DNA from 3 places in the Neobacillus sp. Fa239 genome. Region 1 is predicted to be linked to each of the others. Evidence: riboswitches for the same ligand, from Rfam matches in the RefSeq annotation. Region 1 holds a riboswitch; each other region holds the start of a gene.
What was found. Region 1 has a riboswitch for lysine ahead of ACZ5XR_RS21320 (aspartate kinase). Riboswitches for the same ligand answer to the same signal wherever they lie in the genome.

Region 1 (7,923 bases):
GATTAGTTTTCGGTCATACAGCTTTGGGGAAAGATTTATCACCAAGAATTGCCGGAAAGCTTTCATCGGGATTAATTTCCGATGTAACCGCGATTGAAACAGCCGGCGGAAATATCGTTTTTACAAGACCCATTTACTCCGGTAAAGCTTTTGAGAAAAAAATTGTTACCGACGGGTTAATTTTTGCAACTGTCCGTCCAAATAATATTGCACCGCTTGAAAAAGATGAAAGCAGAACTGGCGGAGTGGAAGCTCTTTCTGTCGAGATTAAAGATCTTCGCGCCATCATTAAAGAGGTTGTCAGAAAAGCGAGCGAAGGCGTGGACCTTAGTGAAGCTAAAGTAGTGATTTCAGGCGGCCGTGGCGTAAAAAGCGCCGAAGGCTTTGCTCCATTAAAAGAGTTAGCCCAAGTATTAGGCGGCGCGGTTGGCGCTTCCCGCGGTGCCTGCGATGCCGACTACTGCGATTACTCCCTGCAAATCGGGCAAACCGGTAAGGTTGTAACGCCAGACCTTTATATTGCCTGTGGAATCTCCGGAGCCATTCAGCATTTAGCAGGTATGTCCAACTCCAAAGTGATCGTTGCCATCAATAAAGATCCGGAAGCAAACATCTTCAAAGTGGCCGATTATGGAATTGTTGGAGACTTATTTGAGGTTGTTCCATTATTAACGGAAGAGTTTAAAAAATTAAAAGTACACTCATAATAAGTAGGAAAGAACGAGCGGCGAAAAACCCGCTCGTTTTTATCGCTGCCGAATAAGATATAATCATTGGGAAAATTGCATCCAATCAAAAAATTAGCATGATGTTTCAAACGGTGATATACTTTCGGTAGTATTTCAAGTATTTTTTAGGAGGGCAACAAAAATGGCAATTTCACATGTTACAGATCAAAATTTTGCTGCTGAAACAGGTTCAGGCCTTGTACTTGCAGATTTCTGGGCTCCTTGGTGCGGACCTTGTAAAATGATAGCTCCAGTTCTTGATGAACTTGACTCAGAAATCGGCGATAAAGTAAAGATTGTTAAATTAGATGTAGATGATAATCAGGAAACAGCTGCTAAATATGGCGTGATGAGCATTCCTACATTACTCGTTTTCAAAAATGGTGAAGTCGTTGACAAGGTAGTCGGCTTCCAGCCAAAAGAAGCACTAGCTGGTGTTTTAGAAAAGCATATTTAATTATTAGTTAAAAAAACCTTAGCCTGATTTTTATCGGCTAAGGTTTTTTTAACTTTCCTTTATATTAGGTTTGTTTTACAATTTTATCGATATAGAAAAATTATGGACGGAGCGGAGTGGCCTAAATGAATGAAACAATCAAGCAAAAGCTGACATTACTCCCAGACCAGCCGGGCTGCTATTTGATGAAAGACCGTCAAGGGACAATCATCTATGTGGGGAAAGCAAAGGTATTAAAGAACCGTGTCCGCTCCTATTTTACCGGATCGCATGACGGGAAGACCTTAAGGCTTGTGAATGAAATTGAAGACTTTGAATATATAGTGACTTCATCAAATATTGAAGCACTTCTTCTTGAATTAAATTTAATCAAGAAATATGATCCCAAATACAACATCATGCTGAAGGATGACAAAAGCTACCCGTTTATCAAGCTGACCGCGGAAAGGCATCCGAAGTTAATCATTACGAGGAAAGTCAAAAAAGATAAAGGTAAGTATTTTGGACCATATCCGAATGTTGGAGCAGCGAATGAAACGAAAAAGCTTCTTGATCGTCTCTATCCATTAAGAAAATGCTCAACTCTCCCTGATCGGGTCTGTTTGTATTACCATCTCGGACAATGCCTGGCACCGTGTGTAAATGATATTGCTGAAGAACAGTATAGGCAGATGACTGATGAGATTACCCGGTTTTTAAATGGCGGTTTTACGGATATTAAAAAAGAATTAACGGAAAAAATGACAGCTGCTGCGGAAGAGCTTGATTTTGAACGGGCCAAGGAATTCCGTGATAAAATCGTTCATATCGAAACGATTATGGAAAAGCAAAAAATCACGATGACCGATTTTACTGACCGAGACGTGTTTGGCTACGCCGTTGATAAAGGGTGGATGTGCGTGCAGGTCTTTTTTGTCCGCCAAGGGAAGCTGATTGAACGGGATGTTTCCATGTTTCCGATTTATAATGAGCCAGAGGAAGAAATCCTTACATTTTTGGGTCAATTTTATCAGAAAGCCAATCATTTTAAGCCAAAGGAAATTCTCATTCAGGATGAAGTGGATTTGGCAATGGCAGAACAGCTTTTAGAAGTAAAAGTGTTGCAGCCTAAGCGGGGGCAAAAAAAGGATCTCGTAAAAATGGCGATTAAGAATGCAAAAATTGCTTTGAACGAAAAGTTCTCACTGATTGAAAAAGATGAGGAAAGAACGATTAAAGCAGTCGAAAACCTAGGTGAACTGCTTGGAATTTATACACCTCACCGCATTGAAGCATTTGATAACTCAAATATCCAGGGGACAGACCCTGTTTCTGCTATGGTCGTTTTTACGGATGGAAAAGCGAATAAACGGGAATACCGCAAATATAAAATAAAATCGGTTATAGGTCCGGATGATTATGAATCGATGAGAGAAGTTACGAGGAGAAGATACTCACGGGCATTAAAGGAGGAACTTCCGCTCCCGGATTTGATTATCATCGATGGCGGGAAGGGTCATGTTGAAGCAGTACGGGACGTGCTGGAGAATGAGCTTGGGTTGGATATTCCTCTTTCCGGGTTAGTAAAAGATGAAAAGCACCGTACCTCGCAATTACTGTACGGGAATCCACTTGAGATCATTCCTCTTGCCCGAAACAGCCAGGAATTCTATTTGCTGCAAAGAATTCAGGATGAGGTACACCGATTTGCGATTACGTTCCATCGGCAGACCCGTGGGAAAAGTGCATTTCAATCCCTCCTTGATGATATACCTGGTGTGGGTGAAAAACGGAAAAAGCTATTGTTAAAACAGTTTGGTTCGGTGAAAAAAATGAAAGAAGCGAGTATAGAGGAATTTACAGCGATTGGAATCCCTGTAAATGTCGCGGAGGAATTAATCAAAAAACTTCAGTCCTAGGCATTGTCACAAAAATGGGACTATGCTATAATGAGTGAAAATTATATTACTAACACTTTTATATTAAAGTGTAGGTAGAGGTGCGAGCTTCAAGAGTAATGGTTCTGAGAAGGATGAGCTTCAAGGAAGAACCATGAAAGGGTTTGCTCGCCGAAGTGAAGGAAGTCTCATTTCTTTCTTTGCTGGTCCTGTGTTGAATAAATACTGGATTGTCAAGACATATGTCTTGGAGAGCTATCTTACATTGTATACGCATGAATTTTTTTCGTGTTGATCAAGCAATGAGATACTCTCTCATTGCTTTTTTATTTTTTTTGAGAAAAATATGGAGAAGCCTAGCTGAAAGAAGGAGAAACAATGGGATTAATTGTGCAAAAATTCGGGGGAACTTCCGTTGGCAGTGTAGAAAGAATAATGAATGTGGCGGAGTCGGTTAAAGCGGAAACCGAACGCGGTAACAATGTTGTTGTTGTCGTATCGGCTATGGGAAAATCAACGGACCACCTCGTCACGCTGGCAAAGGAAATTTCTGCGCAGCCAAGCAAACGTGAAATGGATATGCTGTTGACCACAGGGGAGCAGGTATCCATTGCATTATTATCGATGGCATTAAATCAAAAAGGTCTGCAAGCTGTTTCCTTTACCGGCTGGCAGGCAGGGATTGTCACAGAACCAGTCCATGGGAATGCCCGTATTACTGATGTAAGGACAGAGCAAATTGAAAGCCAGCTGTCTGAGGGCAAAGTGGTGATCGTTGCCGGTTTCCAGGGCATCACTGAAAACGGCGAAATTACCACACTCGGCCGCGGTGGCTCTGATACAACTGCCGTAGCATTAGCAGCTGCACTCAAAGCTGATCGATGTGATATTTATACGGATGTTACCGGAGTATTTACGACAGACCCAAGATATATTAAAGGTGCTCGGAAGCTGTTATCTATTTCTTATGATGAAATGCTCGAGTTAGCCAATTTGGGAGCAGGGGTCCTGCACCCGCGTGCAGTTGAATTTGCAAAAAATTATCAAGTGAGACTAGAAGTCCGTTCAAGTATGGAGAAAATCGAAGGAACAGTGATTGAGGAGGAAGCAACAATGGAACAAAATCTAGTAGTCCGCGGTGTCGCATTTGAGGATGAAATTACGAAAGTAACTGTATTGGGTCTAGCCAATTCATTAACGAGTTTATCCACCATTTTTACCACCTTGGCGGCGCACCATATTAACGTCGATATAATTATTCAAAGCACCACTGAGGCAGGAGCGGCAAATCTTTCTTTCTCGATCAAGACAGAAGATTTAATGGAGACATTAAGAGTCTTGGAAGACAACAAAGAATTGCTTAACTATGAGCAAATTGATGCGGAAAACCAGCTGGCAAAAGTGTCGATTGTCGGTTCCGGAATGATTTCCAATCCAGGGGTAGCAGCAAGAATGTTTGAAGTGCTCGCCGAGCAAAATATTCAAATCAAAATGGTCAGCACCTCTGAAATCAAAGTATCAACGGTAGTGGAAGAAAAAAGCATGCTTAAAGCCGTTCAAGCACTCCACGATGCCTTTGAACTCTCAGCCGTTGCTGAGTAAAAAATAACAAAAAAGCTTTCACGGGATCGAACCCATGAAAGCTTTTTTGCAGTGTCCACCCTACGTGGACAAAACAGGGTGTTTTGTCCACGAACGGTGCCTGTCACCTAAATGTTGTCACCTATATGGTGTCTTTTTGGTCCCATTTTACGGTGAATAGGACTTTGTTTGATTTTTTGATGGGGTGTTCAAAGGCTTCGGAGATGACTTTTTTCTGGGACTCGATTTGTTGGGCTAAAAATCCTGCTTCGAGCTGGAAAAAGTGTTCTGCTTTTGATTTTACACGGGAAACGATAAGTGGACTGAACAGCTCAAATTCGAGTTCGTCCTTTCCTTCACGTTTGATCGTTAGTTCTCCCCATGAGGCCCGTGAGAAGAATTCAATGATACCATCAAAATCATCTAAAGGATATTTTCTTGCGATGCGTTTTCCTGCCCAATACAGGATTTCAGGCGTATCCTTTCCCAATATCTCAGGCAAAAGAATTTCTCTGATTAATTCATAACCAAAAATTGATATGTCCCTGGGTTCATCTAAATCCATATGCTGAATGGCAGCTGTACTATCTTTCACAAGTCTCCCCTCTTTCTATCATTCTATTATATACAATTTGTGTTTTATTTCAGTACAGTTTTTAATTAAAATTTGATGGGGATTAAATGAAAAATTTGCTATTTTGCAATATCAAGTTCTTATTTACCTTGAAAATTATTTTATCCTATTTAGGAATTTTCTATCAGTTATACGTTGGTAATTTCTTAAAATTTTATTGGGATGGCTTCAAAATTAATCCAATTAATAGAAATAAATATTATTCTGTCAAACTATCGAATTTTTTTAAAAATTTTATTTTTAGAAAATAAATTCTGTATCCGGTTTCTTGACGGTGTATGATGTTGGGAGTAAAATGGACATGTCACAATTTTGTCATACTGGTGAAGGCTAAATTTTCCTTTATAGAGGCATAAAAAAGGAGTGAGGCTTTTCATCACGTTTAAAATTTTAGGGGGGTAAAATATGGCGGGTAATCGAGAGTTTGTGTCACGAAGATTGCATTCGTTGTTCGGAGTTGTTCCGATTGGCTTATTTCTAATCGTGCACCTAACAGTCAATCATTTTGCAACATCAGGGGTAGCATCATTTAACAAAGCGGCAAATTTCATGGAAAGTTTACCATTTGTGCGGGTATTAGAATGGATACTTATTTACTTACCATTATTATTCCATGCTATCTATGGACTTTATATTGCTTTTACGGCTACAAATAATGTTGGTAGACTAGGCTTTTTTAGAAACTGGATGTACCTTCTCCAACGTATAACAGGCGTAATCACATTAATCTTTCTTGCATGGCATGTTTGGGAAACTCGAATCGCTATGGCTTTCGGTGCAGCGCTTAACTTCCAAATGATGCAGCACATTTTATCTTCACCATTCATGTTTGGGTTTTATTTAGTTGGAGTAATTTCAACTATTTTCCACTTCTCAAACGGGTTATGGTCATTCATGGTTAGCTGGGGTATCACAGTGTCACCACGTTCTCAAGTAATTTCTACATACGTAACAATTATAATTTTTATTCTTCTTTCAATTGTAGGAATTCAAGCGATGTTTGCTTTTGTATAAACAAGAATTGTTCGGAAAAAAACGGATTTTGGATTAGGGAGTGAGTCACAATGAGTAAGGGTAAGGTGATCATAGTCGGCGGCGGATTAGCCGGCTTGATGGCAACGATTAAAGTTGCCGAATCAGGAACACCGGTTGAGTTATTTTCACTTGTACCGGTTAAACGTTCTCACTCTGTTTGTGCCCAAGGTGGTATTAATGGAGCAGTAAATACAAAAGGTGAAGGGGATTCAACTTGGATTCACTTTGACGATACGATTTATGGCGGGGACTTTTTAGCGAACCAGCCGCCTGTAAAGGCGATGTGTGATGCAGCCCCTGGTATCATTCACTTGATGGACCGGATGGGAGTAATGTTCAACCGTACTCCTGAGGGATTGCTGGATTTCCGTCGTTTCGGCGGAACACAGCATCACCGTACCGCTTTTGCCGGAGCCACTACAGGACAGCAGCTTCTTTATGCATTGGATGAACAAGTCCGCCGTCATGAAGTGGAAGGCTTAGTTACAAAATATGAGGGCTGGGAGTTCTTAGGTGCCGTAGTGGATGATGAAGGCGTTTGCCGCGGAATCGTTGCTCAAAATCTAAAAACGATGGAAATTAAATCCTTCTCTGCTGATGCTGTGATCATGGCAACAGGCGGTCCTGGGATTATTTTTGGAAAATCGACAAACTCTGTTATTAATACAGGCTCTGCTGCATCAATCGTTTACCAGCAGGGAGCTTATTATGCAAATGGTGAAATGATTCAAATTCACCCTACTGCCATTCCTGGAGATGATAAACTTCGTCTTATGAGTGAATCTGCTCGTGGAGAAGGCGGACGTATTTGGACTTATAAGGATGGTAAGCCTTGGTATTTCCTTGAAGAGAGATATCCTGCATATGGAAATCTAGTACCACGTGATATTGCAACACGTGAAATTTTCAATGTCTGTGTGGACATGAAGCTTGGTATCAATGGGGAAAACATGGTTTATCTTGATCTTTCTCACAAGGATCCACATGAGCTGGATGTTAAGCTTGGTGGTATTATCGAGATTTATGAAAAGTTCATGGGTGAGGATCCTCATAAAGTTCCAATGAAAATTTTCCCTGCCGTTCACTATTCAATGGGCGGATTATGGGTTGATTATGATCAAATGACAAGTATTCCGGGACTGTTTGCTGCAGGAGAATGTGATTTTTCACAGCACGGTGCAAACCGCTTAGGTGCAAACTCCTTACTATCTGCTATTTTTGGCGGAATGGTTGCTGGCCCTAATGTTGTTAAATATATTAATGGACTTGAAAAGAGCTCAGATTCCGTTTCTTCAAGTGTTTTTGATCGCCATGTAAAAGAACAAGAAGAAAAGTGGAATTCGATTATGTCGATGGATGGAAACGAAAATGCCTATGTGCTTCATAAAGAGCTTGGTGAATGGATGACAGATAATGTTACCGTAGTTCGCTTTAATGACAGGCTCAAAAAGACAGACGAAAAAATCCAAGAGCTTTTAGAGCGTTATCAAAAAATCAATATTAACGATACATCAAAATGGAGCAACCAAGGAGCAGCATTCACTCGTCAATTACAAAATATGCTGCAGCTTGCACGTGTTATTACGATTGGCGCCTATAATCGTAATGAAA
Region 2 (7,923 bases), 1.6 Mb from region 1:
GGAAGCCATATCGTAGCCGGCCGTTGCAGGATAATACAGGTTGGTTCCAGATGTAACATCATGGTATGCAGGATAAGTTTGTGTCGTATTAAAGGATTTATACAGAGTTGGGTTCGCCTGGCCTAAATTGCCCTTGCCATTTGCTGCGGCATATTGGTTATTAAGCGCAGCGATTCCTGCCCATAAAGGTGCGGCAGCTGATGTTCCGCCGACGACGGTCCATGTTCCTTGACTATAGATGGAGTAACCGGTGCTTGGGTCCGCATCTGCGGAAACATCCGGAACTTGACGTTTGCCATTTGAATAACTATTTTGTACGCCAGTACCTGACTGGAAGGATGGCATCGCATATACTTTGGACAAGCCGCCGCCTCCGCCGGTCTTATTCGTGTTATTGCTCCAGATCGATTCTGAGCTGTAAGAAGAGCCGCTAAGATTCAAGTGGGTACCGCCTACACCGGTAACATATGGATCATTAGCCGGACTGTCGACTTCTAAGGTAGTGCCGCCCGAATCATAGGCCCCATTATCACCAGCAGCGGCAAAAATACTTTGTCCCTGTGTGGCATATTGCTGGAAAATCGTATGGAGGCTATTCATGGTCGCACTTGATTCATGCTGCTCGCCTATTCCCCAGCTGACTGAAATCGATTTTGCTATATTATCAGAGGCAATTTTTTGATACGTGTCAATTAAACCCTGATCCGTATTCGGTCCTTCATAGACCCTCACTTGGGCTTTTGGAGCGATTGCATTGATCACCTCAATATCCAGTTCTACTTCGACTTCCCCTTGACCGGCAGCCCCATTGTAGCCGTCGACATATACATTGGTCGGTGCAGGGCTTCCAAGACCATAGTAGTTACTATAATTGGTTGTGTTGGTAGACTTATATCCGTCAAGCTCCATGACGGCTACTGTTTGACCGCTGCCTGTATAGCCGGCACTTGCCAATGGACTGACATCGTATGCCCCTTTCAATTCAGCTGGTGTATATCCTCCAGCCGGGCCGCTGCCGACGTTCGGTACAACAGCTGCAGGCTTTGAATTAACATGTGTTGTTGGTTTTCTAATTTTTGGATGGGTATAGTGGGCTTCGTTATTCATCCCTTCCACGTCTGTGATAACTCCTGAAAACTCAGCAGGAATCACCGGTGCCTGGGCATTGGAATAATAGGTTTGCCCTTGGGAATTTTGATAGTTATTAATTGTTACACCAAATGCATCTTCCACATGTCCGGTTGTCCCACTGACGGTAATAAACGCATTATTGGACGATACATTTTGGATTTTAAAGCCTTTACTAGTTAAATAGCTTTTTACATTGGCAACCGTCTCATCAGTTGGCCCATATTGACTTTTGAATTCTTCGGGTGTTATGTAATGCTTGTAATTGGAGGAGGAAGGGTCGTTCAGACTGGCAATAAAATTGTCCAGTTTATCACTGTTTCTTAATTGCAAGGCAATCGTTAAAGAAGATTTTGTGCTGCGGTTCGTGTGACCAAGGAGCTTACCATGCTTGACGGCCATTGGTGTTGCTTCATTAAGCTGAACGCGGTTGGTTGTTGCTGCATAGCTTGATCCTCCAGCCATGTACAACGTCAAACTTAACAATGATGCAACAGTTGGTACTAATAATTTTTTTCTTTTCTTCATCCTTTCACCTCTCCATTTTCCTAAACAAACAAATCACCCTTCCAATCCTAGGAAGCAAGTCCCGTTTTAAGGCGGTCTGATTTATTTATTTGGAATAAATTATCATTACATAAATAATTTTACTTATAATGGAAAAAACCGTATATATGTCTTTTTTCGTATTTTAAATTAGAATTTGATGAGAAAAAATCAAATCATCCACCAGCTTACCAAATGGGGAAATAAGGAATGATTTCTTTTTAAAACAAATGATTAAATAGAAACCCTCCTGTGATACTATTATATTAGTATCATTTATGGGGTTAACCACATGGAAATAGCCGTGGAGGATACACCCATATATATTCACCGGGATTTACCTAATAGTTCATTAGAAAAGCAGAGGGTGATTAGAATGGGGAAGTATAAAATACTGTCAATTTTAGAAAGAGAATTAGTAGTTGCCCTTGGCTGTACGGAACCGGTAGCCATTGCGTTAGCAGCTGCGACGGCGAAAAGCTATGCAATGGGCCGGATTGAAAAAATTCAGGTTAATGCGAGCGGAAATATTATTAAAAATGCTAAATCAGTCGGAATACCGGGAATGTCAGCTAAAGGGCTCGATTTTGCCGCTGCTCTTGGAGCTGTTTCGGGAGACCCGAATAAGCAGCTTGAACTTCTCGATGGGCTTACGGGTGATGATGAACAACTGGCACTCAAGCTGATTGAGGCAGGGAAAGTAACAACTGGTCAAGCCGATACACCGAAAAGACTTTATATTGAAGTAATTTTACAAACCGATCAGCAAACTTCGAGAGTGGTTATTTCCGATAATCATAGCAATATCACCATAATAGAGGTGGATGGAAAAACGGTGTACCTTGGCGGCTGTGAAAATATTGGCATTCAAACAGATGAAGATGAATTAGAAGAACTCACCATCGATGAAATATATGATTGGCTTCTCACCGCAAACCTTAACGACCTGGAGCTTATAAAAAAGAGTATTGAATTAAATCGTAATATTGGAGTCGAAGGACTCTCCGGCGTTTATGGGCTAAATGTTGGTAGAACGATTAAAGAAAATGTAAAAAAAGGATTTCTTTCTGATGATTTGGCCACAGCTGCTATGTCACTAGCCGCTGCTGGTTCCGATGCCAGAATGGCAGGTTCAATCATGCCGGTTATGGCAAATACGGGAAGTGGAAATCAAGGAATTGCTGTAACCTTACCTGTTGTGGCCGTGGCTGAGAAGCTGCAGGTTTCGGAGAAAAAAATGATTCTTGCAGTGGCCCTAAGCCATCTTATTACGATTCATATCAAATCCAAATTTGGCCGTTTGTCCGCCTTATGCGGCGTAACTGCTGCCGGTATGGGGGCAAGCGCCGCGATTGTATATCTGCTTGATGGCAGCCTTCAACAAATAAAAGCAGCAATTCAAAATACGATTGGCAATGTGTCAGGAATGATCTGCGACGGGGCCAAGGCCGGATGCGCCATGAAAGTTTCCACGTGTTCCAATGTCGCGGTTCAATCAGCCTTGCTGGCATTGAACCATCAAGAAATCCAATCGACAGACGGCTTTATTCAAAATGACGTCGAAAAAAGCATCGAAAGCTTCTGCAAACTTGGAAACGAAGGAACCCGGCAAACAGATGAACTGATATTAAAATTAATGCTTGAAAAATAAGGGGGTCAGTCCCCCGCTGCTTTAAAGCAGCGGGGGACTGACCCCTAATTTTTTGTTGACATTTTATTCCTCTATGTAATACATTACTCTTGAAAGTAATTATTTTTCACCAAAGAGTAATAGAAGGGAGAGTCATGATGGATCATTTAAGATTAAATGTTAGCTTACTTAGGCAGCGCGTTCCCAATTTAACTGTTGCCGCTTCTACTGTTGGACTGCGCCCTGCAACGGTTTCTAATTTATGCACAGGGAAAATTCCAATTGGAAGAGCTGAGGTTCGAACACTCGCTGCGCTTGCGGAACTGGCAGACTGTTCATTAGATGAACTCATACTAAGGGGAAGTGATGTCGAAATGATTGAAACGGGAATTAAAGTAATAGACCTTTTTGCTCCAATAACCCGCGGCGGAACTATTGGCTTTGTTGCCCGGCCTGGAATGGGACAGCTCGTTGTATTGGCAGAGATTTTTCACAGAATGAATCTTAAAGGCAATCCGACTATCCTTTTAATGCCTCGAGACGAAGGACTGGGGATCGAAGAAGTCATCAACGAATCGAAAATTGTGTGCAAAACCATCGATGAAGCATACGAACTCATCACTCAAATGGACGAGAAGGAGACGATATTTCTCGCGGCTGACCGGCAAATGGTCCTCACTGGAGAGATCTATTCCCTAATAGAAAAACTGCAGGAAGCCGGTGTTACCAATCTAACCACCTGCTTGGTCGATTTAAGGGGTGAGGCCGTTGATATCCAAGAACCATATGGCCCACTGGATACGCTTTTACAATTTGATGCCGAATTAATTTCACGAAGGATTTACCCTGCTATCAATCCCGTTTACTCTACCTCCATCTTAGTAGAAGGCGCAAATGTTGATAAAATCCATATGCAGACACAGCAAAATGCTCGCAAATTGCTTCGCCGCTACAGAGAATTAAGATTTCTTGCGGCTTCCTATGGATTTGAGCATATGGCTGCCGCTGACCAGGATATTTATCAAAAGGGACAAAAGCTGGAAGCCTACCTAGAGCAGCCTTTCTTAATAACGGTAGCCTTTACCAACAAGGAAGGTGTCTATATCCCACTTCAGGAGACGTTAAAAGAAGTTCAACAGCTGTTAAATTCGTAATGGGGGAGTTCAATTGGAGACAATAAAAGGGTATGCCCAGCTCTCTGACGTAGAAATGTATTACGAAATGGCAGGTAATGGCGAGCCTTTGCTGCTCATCCATGGTCTGGATTCAGATTTACGCATGTGGGATCGGCAGTTTCTTAGCTTCTCACAGTTCTTTCGGGTGATTCGCTTTGATTGCCGGGGATTTGGCAGAACGCCAATGCCAGCTGGAAAATTCCAGATACTTGATGATATTCATGATTTGATGAGCGAAATCGGCATCGAAAGTGCCCATATATTGGGATATTCGTATGGAGGAACCATTGCCCCCACTTTTACCCTGAAATACCCTGGGAAGGTGAAAAGTCTCATACTGGCTAGTCCAGGGATGGTTGGGCATCAATGGTCCCTCGAACTTCAAGATTATTTTAAAAGGTTTCAAGAATGCTATCGCGAAAAAAATGATGCTGAAATGCTTCGACTGTTAAAATGGAAAAGTATTTACGGCCCCTATCGTAATAATACAGGGTTGGATGAAATTTGCCATTTAGTTGAACGGATGTTCCAAGAGGCACTTTCGATTATTCTGCGGGAGGGCACACCACTGCCGACAGGGGATACAAGAAATCTATTACCAGCGATCAATGTTCCAACACTTGTTTTAGTTGGGGAATTAGATTTTCACGATTATCACCTGATTGCTAATTTTTATGTAAAGCAGATTCCTAACAGCGAAAAGAGAATCATTCCAGATGCAGCACACTTTATGAGTTTGGAAAAGTCAGAACGGTTCAATCAGGAAATTCTCGAATTTCTTCTAAAACTATAATTGAGGGAGTTGAACGACATGGTAACTAGCCAAGCAAGTTTTGCAGCGATCAATGGAACAAAAATGTATTACGAAATAAAAGGTGAAGGCAAGCCATTAGTGATGATACACGGCCTTCCAGTCGATTCGAGAATGTGGGATGCCCAATTTGATGAGCTATCCAAGCAGTTTCAAGTCATTCGTTTTGACTTGCCAGGATATGGTCGTTCACATGTGCATCATGAGGATTACCATTTATTAAAAGATATTAAGAGCTTACTAGAATACTTGAATATCGAACGCATGAATTTACTTGGCCTATCTGTTGGTGGGAAGCTGGGTATTGATTTCACCTTGGAACATCCTGAAATGGTTGATTCCTTAATTGTTGCTTCCACAGGACTAACGGGATGGACAAAGGTGTCTCCACAGAAGCAAAAGCATGATGAAGAAATGAACAAGTGTTATCAGAAACGGGAATTAGAAAAGGCCATCCAACTGATGTGCCAGGCGTGGACAGCAGGTCCCTTTCGGAAATTGGAAGAGGTGAATCCTGTGGTTCAAAAGCAGTTTTCTGATATGGTTCGTCATTCTTTTACAAAAGAAAGAGGAACTGGAAAATTAATATTTCCGGAAACGAATTATATGGCAATCGTCAATCAAATCAAGGTTCCTACATTAATCATCACCCCAGAATATGATTTCCCTGAATTTGGGCAGATTGCCGACTACCTCCATTCAAAAATAATAGACTCAGAGAAAATTACACTCCCAGATACCGCCCACATGCTCAATATGGAAAAGCCTGCAGAATTTAACTCCCATATTATCGATTTCTTAAAAAGATAGGGGGCCAGTCCCCCGCTGCGTTAAAGCAGCGGGGGACTGACCCCACTTGAAATTCTAGGAAACTTCTGATATATTAAATAGTAATTAAATATTTTCTTACTTCATACCTTTTGAAGTGAGGATAGAGGTGCAAAGACCATTAGTACATAGTTTGAGGATGATGAGGTCCCGTGATGATTATGGAAAGGGGAATTTGCCGAAGCTTCAATGACTCTCATTGGACTTGAAGCTGGTTCTGCTGTTGAAAAAATACAGAACTGTCATATAGGAAACTATATGGAGGGCTATCTCACGCATAGGAACTGATATCTTTACGTTTCTACTGCAGCAGCGAACCCTCGTTGCTGCTTTTTTGCGTTGAATTTGAAGGGCCTTAACCACCTCTAAATATTAAAAAATATTTTTAAAAGGGTGAGAATTGATGAATTTTGGCCAGGTTTTAACTGCGATGGTTACGCCTTTTGATCAAAATGGCGATGTTGATTTTAACGCTACAAGAACATTAGTAAACTATTTAATTAGCAATGGAACTGATGGATTGGTCATTGCCGGTACAACGGGCGAGTCCCCAACACTAACAACAGAAGAAAAAGTAGAGTTATTTAAATTTGTTGTCGAAGTTGCTGCCGGAAGAGTTCCAGTCATTGCCGGTACGGGTTCCAATAACACGAGAGCATCGATCAGCTTAACGAAAAAAGCGGAAGAAGTTGGAGTGGATGGAATTATGCTTGTTGCGCCGTATTACAACAAGCCATCCCAAGAAGGATTGTATCAGCACTTTAAAGCGATTGCCGAATCTACGAAACTACCAATCATGCTTTATAATATTCCGGGACGAAGTGTGGTCAATCTGTCCGTTGAGACCATTGTTCGACTTGCACAGATTGATAATATTGTTTCTATCAAGGAAGCAAGCGGAAACTTAGATTCCATGGCCGAAATTATAAGTAAAACGCCGAGTCATTTTACATTGTACAGCGGAGATGATGGATTAACCATTCCGGTTTTAGCTATCGGCGGCGCCGGTATTGTTTCAGTTGCATCCCATATCATAGGTAATGAAATGCAAGAAATGGTTAACCAATTTAAAAATGGCCATGTGCAAGAGGCAGCAGCTTCACATCGCAGTCTTCTTCCGATTATGAAAGCATTATTTGTTGCGCCAAGCCCTTCACCGGTAAAAGCTGCTTTAAATATGAGCGGTATCCATGTAGGCGGCGTCCGCCTGCCAATGGTCCCTTTAAGCAATGAAGAAAAAAGCACTCTTTTAAGTATCCTTCCGTCAAGCAAAATCAATGCCTAAAAAAAATAAAAACGAGCTGGCAAAACTCCATAATGCACTGGAGTTTGCCAGCTTTTTTTATTCACAAGTATTCCGCTTGTAACTATGGCACCTTTACGCTGGAATAAGAATAGCTTAAAGCAAATATGATTAAATATTAGATTCCTAAAAAGGAGTTGAATGAGGATGAAAGTTTTCAATAAAATTGCTTTATTTTTTGTTATTCTATATTCCGGCATCATTATCATAAACACTTATTTAGGAGAAACGGATCGGGTCCAATCCAATGTTATTTACTTTATTATGAATGGTTTTGCCTATATTGCTTCTGCTATAGAAATTGAAAAAGAGAAACAAATATTGGAGACTTAATGTTTTTTGTTTCAATAAAAGAGCGATTACCCATTATCGGTAATCGCTCTTTTATATATGGGCCTAAATGGACTCGAACCATCGACCTCACGCTTATCAGGCGTGCGCTCTAACCAGCTGAGCTATAGGCCCAAATATGGGGCGGCTGATGGGAATCGAACCCACGAAT
Region 3 (7,923 bases), 670 kb from region 1:
GATGTTTGAATATAAAAGTGATCAGCTCGCTGGGTTTGAAGAGATTTCTTCTATCCCTAAAAGGGGTTATTCTATTCGTAAGATTTTTTTTGAAAGCCCTTACAAAGGAAGGGTATTTTCGTATCTTATTGCTCCACATACACCAGAGAAGCACCCTGCCGTTATATTCCTTCATCCGGGTCAGGGTATTAGGGAAACTTTTTTAATGGAGGCTGAATTACTTGCTAAAAAGGGGATCGTTTCATTAGTGCTCGATGTCCCATGTATACAAGGAGAATTCACCCGGAATTTATCGATAATCCAACCGCTTGCAAAAACGATGGAATCACTCGTGGATATTGAGCAATACATTCAAATTATCATGAATATTAGAAGGGCTGTTGATCTGCTTAGTTCAAATGAAAATGTCGATGAAAAGAAGATTGCCTATGTAGGGCATGGTTTTGGAGCTGCATGGGGAGGAGTCCTTGCGGGGATTGATATCCGGATAAAAGCGTTTGTGCTTATTTCCGGGTACGCAAGGATGTCAAACTGGTACTTAACAAGCGAGAATCCGGAGGCGGAATTTATTCGGACCTTCTTACCGCCTGAACGGTTTGACCACTTCATTTTAAATATAAAAAGATTAGATGCGGTGAATTATATTAAAAATGCCGCCCCGGCCTCGATTTATTTTCAATATGCCAGGGATGATGAATTTATTAATCATAAACAGGCTGATGAGTATTATTCGGCAGCAAGCTTTCCTAAAAAACTCTCTACTTATAAAACGGATCATCTTTTTTCCAACTGTGATGAGGCACTCCATGATCGGCATGAATGGCTATATGAACAATTGCTGGCTGAAAAAGACAAGATCCTAAAGGAATCATCATCAACGTAAAAAGCAATAGAAAATGTGTTGATGGTTGTTTTTTGCCTGTGATATTTATATAATATTGGAGGGATAAAAGAAAAATTATGACGTGGATTTTACCTTTCGTCCCGCTCGGGATGAAAGGTTTTTTGCATACATATGGTTTAGGAGGTCGTTATTAATGAAAAATACCTTAATAAAGGATTTGTACAGAAATACTGAAAATTATATTGATCAAAAGGTCCAATTATCCGGTTGGATTCGGACCATTCGAGATTCGAAAACCTTTGGATTTATTGAAATAAATGATGGCAGTTTTTTTAAAGGTGTTCAAGTTGTATTTGATGAACATTTAGAGAACTTTAAAGAAATTGCTAAGCTGGCGATCAGTTCATCCATTAAGGTCGAGGGAGATTTTATCCACACTCCTCAGGCAAAGCAACCATTTGAAATTAAAGCAACAGCTATTTCCATTGAAGGAAATTCAAATGTTGATTATCCATTGCAAAAGAAAAAGCATTCATTTGAGTATTTAAGAACAATTGCTCATTTACGTCCTAGAACCAATACATTTTCAGCCGTTTTCCGTGTTCGGTCGTTAGCATCCTATGCAATTCATAAATTCTTCCAAGACAAAGGGTTCGTCTATGTACACTCGCCAATCATCACTGGAAGTGATACAGAAGGTGCGGGAGAAATGTTCAGAATTACGACTCTTGATATGGACAATCTGCCAAAAAATGAGGAAGGAAATGCGGATTTTTCTAAGGATTTCTTTAATAAAGAAACCAATTTAACCGTAAGTGGTCAGCTATCTGGTGAAGCGTTTGCCTTGGCATTCCGTAATGTCTATACCTTTGGTCCGACATTTAGAGCAGAGAACTCTAATACGGCAAGACACGCTGCCGAGTTTTGGATGATTGAACCAGAGCTTGCGTTTGCGGAGCTGCCGGATATTATGGACTTGGCAGAAGAAATGGTGAAATATGTGATTGGCTATGTGCTTGAACAAGCGCCAGAAGAAATGAACTTCTTTAACAGCTTTATTGAAAAAGGTTTAATAGATCGTTTAAATCAAGCACATACTGCTGATTTTGGCCGAGTAACCTACACTGAAGCAATTGAGCTGCTTAAAAAGTCTGAAGAAAAGTTTGCATATCCTGTTGAATGGGGCGCTGACCTTCAAACAGAGCATGAACGCTACTTATGCGAAAAAGTATTCAAGCGGCCTGTTTTTGTAACCGATTATCCAAAGGAAATCAAAGCCTTTTATATGAGGTTAAATGAAGATGAAAAGACCGTTGCGGCAACAGATTTATTGGTACCAGGAATTGGCGAATTGATTGGCGGAAGCCAGCGTGAAGAGCGTGAAGAAATTCTTGCTTCTAAGATCAAAGAGCTTGGAATGAATGAGGAAGATTATTGGTGGTATCTGGAATTAAGAAAGTATGGCGGAACGAAGCACTCTGGCTACGGCCTGGGTTTTGAACGTTTAATCATGTACTTAACAGGTATGTCCAATATCAGAGATGTGATTCCATTCCCAAGAACGCCTGGAAATGCAGAATTTTAATAAAAATGGAGGAGCCTAACAAGGTTCCTTCTTTTTTTGTGCATAAATTTAAATACAGAATTAATATATTTAATATTTTTTATTAAAACTTTAAAATAAATTAATTTTAATCTTTAAATTTTGAATCAATTGTTGTATGATATGGATAAATCAGGAAAGGAGATAAAAATGGCCTATCCACTAATCACGAATTGTCCGGTTTGCAGCAATCAATTAACCATTACAAAACTACACTGTACCCATTGCCATACTATCGTGGAAAATGAATTTTCATTATCGAAATTTGCTTCTCTTGCACAGGAGCAGCTTCACTTCATCGAAATCTTTCTAAAATGCCGGGGCAACATTAAGGAAGTTGAAAAGGAACTGGGAGTTTCCTACCCAACCGTGCGTGGAAAATTGGATGATATTATAAACTCCTTGGGTTTTACCACAGCAAAGAAAATGGACATAGATAAGAAAAAAATTGTCTCGATGCTTGAAAAAGGAGAAATTACGGCAGAAGAAGCTATTCAGTTAATTAAAGAGGGGGAATCTTAAAATGAAAGAGGAAATTTCAAGAGTGCTAACCATGGTGGAGGAAGGAAAGCTGGATAAAGAGAAAGCAACTGAATTAATTAACGCGTTGCAAGGAAAAGAAAACCCGATTCAATTAAGAAAAGAAATTCCTTATATGAATAAAATGCTTAAAATAAGAGTTTCCTCCGAAGTAGGGGATAATGTTAATGTTAATCTGCCAATTAAGCTCGTAAAGGCAGTTTTAAAAGTGGGAACGAGCATTGCGGAAAAAATCCCGGAAGCAGAAAAGTATGTAAAAGACATTAATGTTGACCTATTAATAGAAGCAATTGAAAATGAAGTCGACGGCCAAATTGTTGATATCACCTCAGCCAAAGGTGAAAAAGTATTTGTGACGATAGAGTGATGCTATGCTAAAAGTAAAAATTAAAACAAAGGACCGAAAATTTACCGTACCTGTTCCTTATGCCTTTTTAACCATGATGAGTGTAATTCTTACATCAAAACGAATCGTAATGATCGCAAACAAAGCGATAGAAAAAGGCGGAAAGTCCTTTAAGGTTCCGAAAATAGATAGGAAAGATTTAAAACCGCTCCTGCGGGCGCTTTCAGAGCAAAAGGGTATAGTTTTAGTCGAGATTATACTTAAGGATGGAACTGAAGTATTTGTCAGGCTTTAAGCCTAAGTTCCATTTTATAAAAACAGACAGAATGAAAAAAGCACGCTGCTGCGTGCTTTTTTGAATTAATTATTTAAATCGCATTTCTCTAATGGAATGACCTTTGTTCTCTTTGTAAATTTATAGCCAAGCCAAAGGATCAAAAATAATGGTAAGCCGATGTAAGAAACAAGAACACCGTTCCAATCGATATGGTCCCCCATAAATGCTGAATAGTTTTGTCCCAAAACAACAATTGCACATACTACAAAGGCAAAAATTGGCCCAAATGGGAAAAGCTTCGCTCTGTAAGGAAGCAGGCTTAAATCTTTACCTTGTGCAACAAATGCTTTACGGAAACGGTAATGACAAATCGCGATACCAAGCCATGCAATGAAACCTGACATCCCTGAAGCGTTTAGTAACCAAACATATACGGTTCCATCTCCAAATAATGAAGCAAGGAAGGCAAGTGTCCCGACTAAAGTGGTTGCGATTAAAGCATTTACAGGAACGCCATTTTTGTTTAATTTACCAAGGAATTTTGGTGCTTTTCCTTCACGCGCCAAATCCCAAAGCATACGGGTCGATGCGTACATACCTGAATTTCCTGCTGATAAGACAGCTGTTAAAATAACGGCATTCATGACTGAAGCTGCGAATGCAATTCCAGCTTTTTGGAAAACAAGCGTGAATGGACTGACGGTAATTTCACTGTTTGCTAAGTTTGCATTTGTGTAAGGAATTAATAAACCGATAACTAAAATAGCTAATACATAGAATAAAAGAATCCGCCAGAAAACTTGTTTAACAGCTCGTGGAATTGATTTTTCAGGATTATCAGTTTCCCCAGCAGCAACACCAAGAAGTTCCGTTCCTTGAAAAGAAAATCCTGCTGCCATAAAGATTCCAAGCATCGTCATGAAACCGCCATGGAATGGGGCATCACCGACAGTGAAGTTTTTAAACCCAATCACATGTCCGCCCATAATACCGAAAATCATTAGTGTTCCAGTGATGATAAAAATAATAACGGTGACAACTTTTACTAATGAGAACCAATATTCAGCTTCCCCAAACCCTTTTACAGAAATAAAGTTTAAGAGGAACATGATAACTAAAAAGATACCGCTCCATAGAATTGATGGGGTATGTGGAAACCAAAACTTCATAATCATTGTTACAGCAGCTAATTCTGCAGCAATGGTAATCGCCCAGTTATACCAATAATTCCAGCCAAGGGCAAATCCAAATGCAGGGTCTACAAACTTGGTGCCATAGGTGCTAAAGCTTCCGGCTACAGGCATGTATGCCCCCATTTCAGCAAGGCTTGTCATTAAAAAGTAGACCATTACACCAATTACTAAATAGGAAAGAATGGCTCCACCTGGGCCGGCAGTATGGATCGCACCGCCACTGGCAAGGAATAGTCCTGTACCAATTGTACCTCCGAGTGAAATCATGGTAAGATGCCGAGATTTTAGGCTCCGTCTTAATCCTGTATTCTCCTTTTTCCTTGATGGAAAACTAGTATCAACACTTGAAGAGACACCGGACTTTACGTTCGATTTTAAATTACGTGCAGATTGCATGTTTTTTACTCCTTTTCTTTAATTGTCTAGCTTCAGCCCCTGATTAAGATGATGAAGCTTTTCATTTTGGAAGGAGTTTGGAATAAAAAATGCCACTGAAGTAGATTCAGTGGCATAGAAATACCCCGCATCATACCTTCCGAAAGATAGCTCAACACGATTAGCCGGTAGGACTAGTCGTGACAGTTCTGTTCCTATTTGGAAACAGCCCCAGCATGTTTGTTTCAAGAGAATATAAACACACTTCGGCAGCTTTTCCTTTCTAACAGAGTCATAGGTGTCTCTTCACCTCGTCTATTATACTGATAAAAACCGCGACCTCTACCTCATCGGCTTGATGAGGATTTATATATATAAGTAACATAATAAAGTATAAATATTATTGTGGAATTGTCAATCCATAATTTTTACATAAAATGATCTCGAGTCGAACCGAAGATTATTTAGAAAACAGAAATGAATAAAAACAATTTTTTTTACATGAAAATACACTGTTGTTAAGTTTTTTCATGGAGTTATACAAAAATACGCATAAAGAATAGTGGGAATTGACAGATAATTGTATATTATTGTAAAAAACTATTAAATTTACAATGAAAGATAGAATCTGTATTATATTTTTAAGAATCTCTGTTGGAAATAGGAGGGAAATTAATTGCAGTTTGTTGGGATCATTATAGGGTCGCTCATCGTAGCGATTGGATTTAATCTCTTCTTAATCCCTCATCAAGTTTTGAGTGGGGGAATGAGCGGTATTTCCATGATATTGGGGATGTTAACACCCCTTAATACTGGATTTGCTAACTTTCTCTTGAATTTTCCATTACTGGTTATCGGATATAAGATGCTAGGTAAAAAGTTTATTGTTCATTCCATCTTTTCGGTTATTATTATCTCACTTGGTTTATACGTAATCCCTGTTCATGCCATTGCAGAGGATAAAATTCTTTCATCTATATTCGGCGGAGCATTAACTGGACTGGGAGTTGGCATCGTTTTTCGCTGTTCCGGTTCTACTGGCGGATTTGATATTATCAGTATGATTTTAGCAAGAAAAATGGATTTCCCGATTGGTGTACTGCTCTCGGGTATGAACGCAGTTGTTATTGTGATTAGCGGATTTTTACTAAATTGGGATTCAGCCCTTAATACTTTAGTTTCAATATTTGTAACCGGAAAAGTTGTCGATGCAATCTATACGGACCATGCAAAGTTAACGATTATGATTATTACAGAAAATGGCGAGAAAATGAGGCAGCATTTAATTTCTAATTTGTATCGTGGGCTGACTATATTGGATGGGGTTGGCGGATATTCCAATGATAAACGAAACATATTAGTTACGGTGATTTCCAGATACGAACTGAATGATGTGAAAAATTTAATTGCAGAGGTGGATTCAGCCGCTTTTGTAAATATCACAGAAACAATCGAAGTAATGGGTCTGTTCCATCGGCCAAGCCCACATTGAATTTCCCCCAAAAAGGGGGTTTTTTTAATATTAGTAACAATTTACAAGAATATTTGTTTATCCATTAAGATAGGGAGTCAGTTTATCAATTACATCCTGGACTTTATTTGCATTTTTCTTATACATCGCTTTTGTTTTTTCACAATTGGTTGAAAGAGAAAACAGCTCTAAATCGGCCTGAGTTTTCTTCAGCATGGCCAATAATAGCGGCCGCTGGGCAGAAGAGGGTACTTTAAGCTTATCATCATAAATATCAATGGAAAGTTCTCCATACGTGTCCACTTGGCCTAAAAACACATTATCGAGCGTCACATCAACCTTTTCCAACTCGGTATGCAGCCAGCCGCGGCTCTTTCCAGCTGATCGTAACGGCTCATCTAATATTTTTCCATCCATAATGACGGTCTGCGGCTCTTTTTCATTAGCTGTTTTCATTTGTAAATCCTTTGGTGTTATTGGCCGGTTTTCTTTTTTCAATAAGGCACTTAAATTTCCCCTTGGTTCTAGAACAGCAAATTCAACATCCGCCACTCTAAAAATATCCTTTTGACGAAGCAGTGCGGATATTTCATCAATGGTGTATTTTTCCTTCTTCATATTCTCTTCTAAAATTTTCCCATCTTTTATAATGACTGTTCCTCTACCTTCGACAATGTCACGAAATGTTTTACTTTTTAACGATAAGAAGTTGGCTAAAAAAGTAACAAGACCAAATACAATAATGGCCAATGCCCCATGATACATATTGCTTTCAAGTCCGGTAACTACCTCACCCGCAATACTGCCGATGGTAATTCCTGCGACATACTCAAAGAAGGAAAGCTCGGAAATTTGTTTTTTACCAAGGATTTTTGTGGTAATAAATAAGAGCAGTAAAAAAATTATTGAGCGCGAAACGATATAAAACCAACCCGGCATTTGTTTTCACCTCTGTTTTTAGGACCCTTTATATTGGGGTTCTTGTCGTTCTAGTTCATATACACGTGTTTGCAGGTCTTTTTTTACTTCGCCCATCGTTAAGGATGTTTCATGAAAAACTCTTTTAGCTTCCTCATCCAGTGAATTAAGAGCAAGTGATGATAGCTCTGCTTCAATATTTTTGAGGCCGGCAAGGGTTTGTTTCACATTAGAAGCAATCGTCAAATTCATCTTTCCCCTTTTGATTTAAAATTTTTCATTATGATACGGAATGAAATGAAAAATGGGTTGGCAAAGTCGCCAACCTATTTTTTATTATTGATTGTATTGTGGCT

Region 2: another riboswitch for lysine. It lies ahead of dapA (4-hydroxy-tetrahydrodipicolinate synthase); the one in region 1 lies ahead of ACZ5XR_RS21320 (aspartate kinase).
Region 3: another riboswitch for lysine. It lies ahead of ACZ5XR_RS17690 (amino acid permease); the one in region 1 lies ahead of ACZ5XR_RS21320 (aspartate kinase).

Annotation. Positions count from the first base shown of each region.
Region 1 covers NZ_AP041611.1:4,298,806-4,306,728, reverse strand. The annotation lists gene ACZ5XR_RS21335 (electron transfer flavoprotein subunit alpha/FixB family protein) at 1-707, shown strand, start outside; gene trxA (thioredoxin) at 871-1,185, shown strand; gene uvrC (excinuclease ABC subunit UvrC) at 1,311-3,083, shown strand; lysine riboswitch at 3,151-3,328, shown strand; gene ACZ5XR_RS21320 (aspartate kinase) at 3,441-4,664, shown strand; gene ACZ5XR_RS21315 (YslB family protein) at 4,786-5,238, opposite strand; gene ACZ5XR_RS21310 (succinate dehydrogenase cytochrome b558 subunit) at 5,683-6,291, shown strand; gene sdhA (succinate dehydrogenase flavoprotein subunit) at 6,342-7,923, shown strand, end outside.
Region 2 covers NZ_AP041611.1:184,282-192,204, reverse strand. The annotation lists gene ACZ5XR_RS00875 (S53 family peptidase) at 1-1,656, opposite strand, end outside; gene ACZ5XR_RS00870 (L-cysteine desulfidase family protein) at 2,051-3,325, shown strand; gene ACZ5XR_RS00865 (P-loop NTPase family protein) at 3,460-4,458, shown strand; gene ACZ5XR_RS00860 (alpha/beta fold hydrolase) at 4,472-5,272, shown strand; gene ACZ5XR_RS00855 (alpha/beta fold hydrolase) at 5,291-6,100, shown strand; lysine riboswitch at 6,215-6,395, shown strand; gene dapA (4-hydroxy-tetrahydrodipicolinate synthase) at 6,522-7,403, shown strand; gene ACZ5XR_RS00845 (hypothetical protein) at 7,569-7,754, shown strand; tRNA gene ACZ5XR_RS00840 (tRNA-Ile) at 7,813-7,886, opposite strand; tRNA gene ACZ5XR_RS00835 (tRNA-His) at 7,892-7,923, opposite strand, start outside.
Region 3 covers NZ_AP041611.1:3,625,395-3,633,317, reverse strand. The annotation lists gene ACZ5XR_RS17715 (alpha/beta hydrolase) at 2-883, shown strand; gene asnS (asparagine--tRNA ligase) at 1,038-2,429, shown strand; gene ACZ5XR_RS17705 (DUF2089 family protein) at 2,598-2,969, shown strand; gene ACZ5XR_RS17700 (SHOCT-like domain-containing protein) at 2,971-3,354, shown strand; gene ACZ5XR_RS17695 (hypothetical protein) at 3,359-3,628, shown strand; gene ACZ5XR_RS17690 (amino acid permease) at 3,694-5,199, opposite strand; lysine riboswitch at 5,339-5,531, opposite strand; gene ACZ5XR_RS17685 (YitT family protein) at 5,855-6,670, shown strand; gene ACZ5XR_RS17680 (DUF421 domain-containing protein) at 6,728-7,588, opposite strand; gene ACZ5XR_RS17675 (DUF1657 domain-containing protein) at 7,607-7,813, opposite strand; gene ACZ5XR_RS17670 (DUF1657 domain-containing protein) at 7,904-7,923, opposite strand, start outside.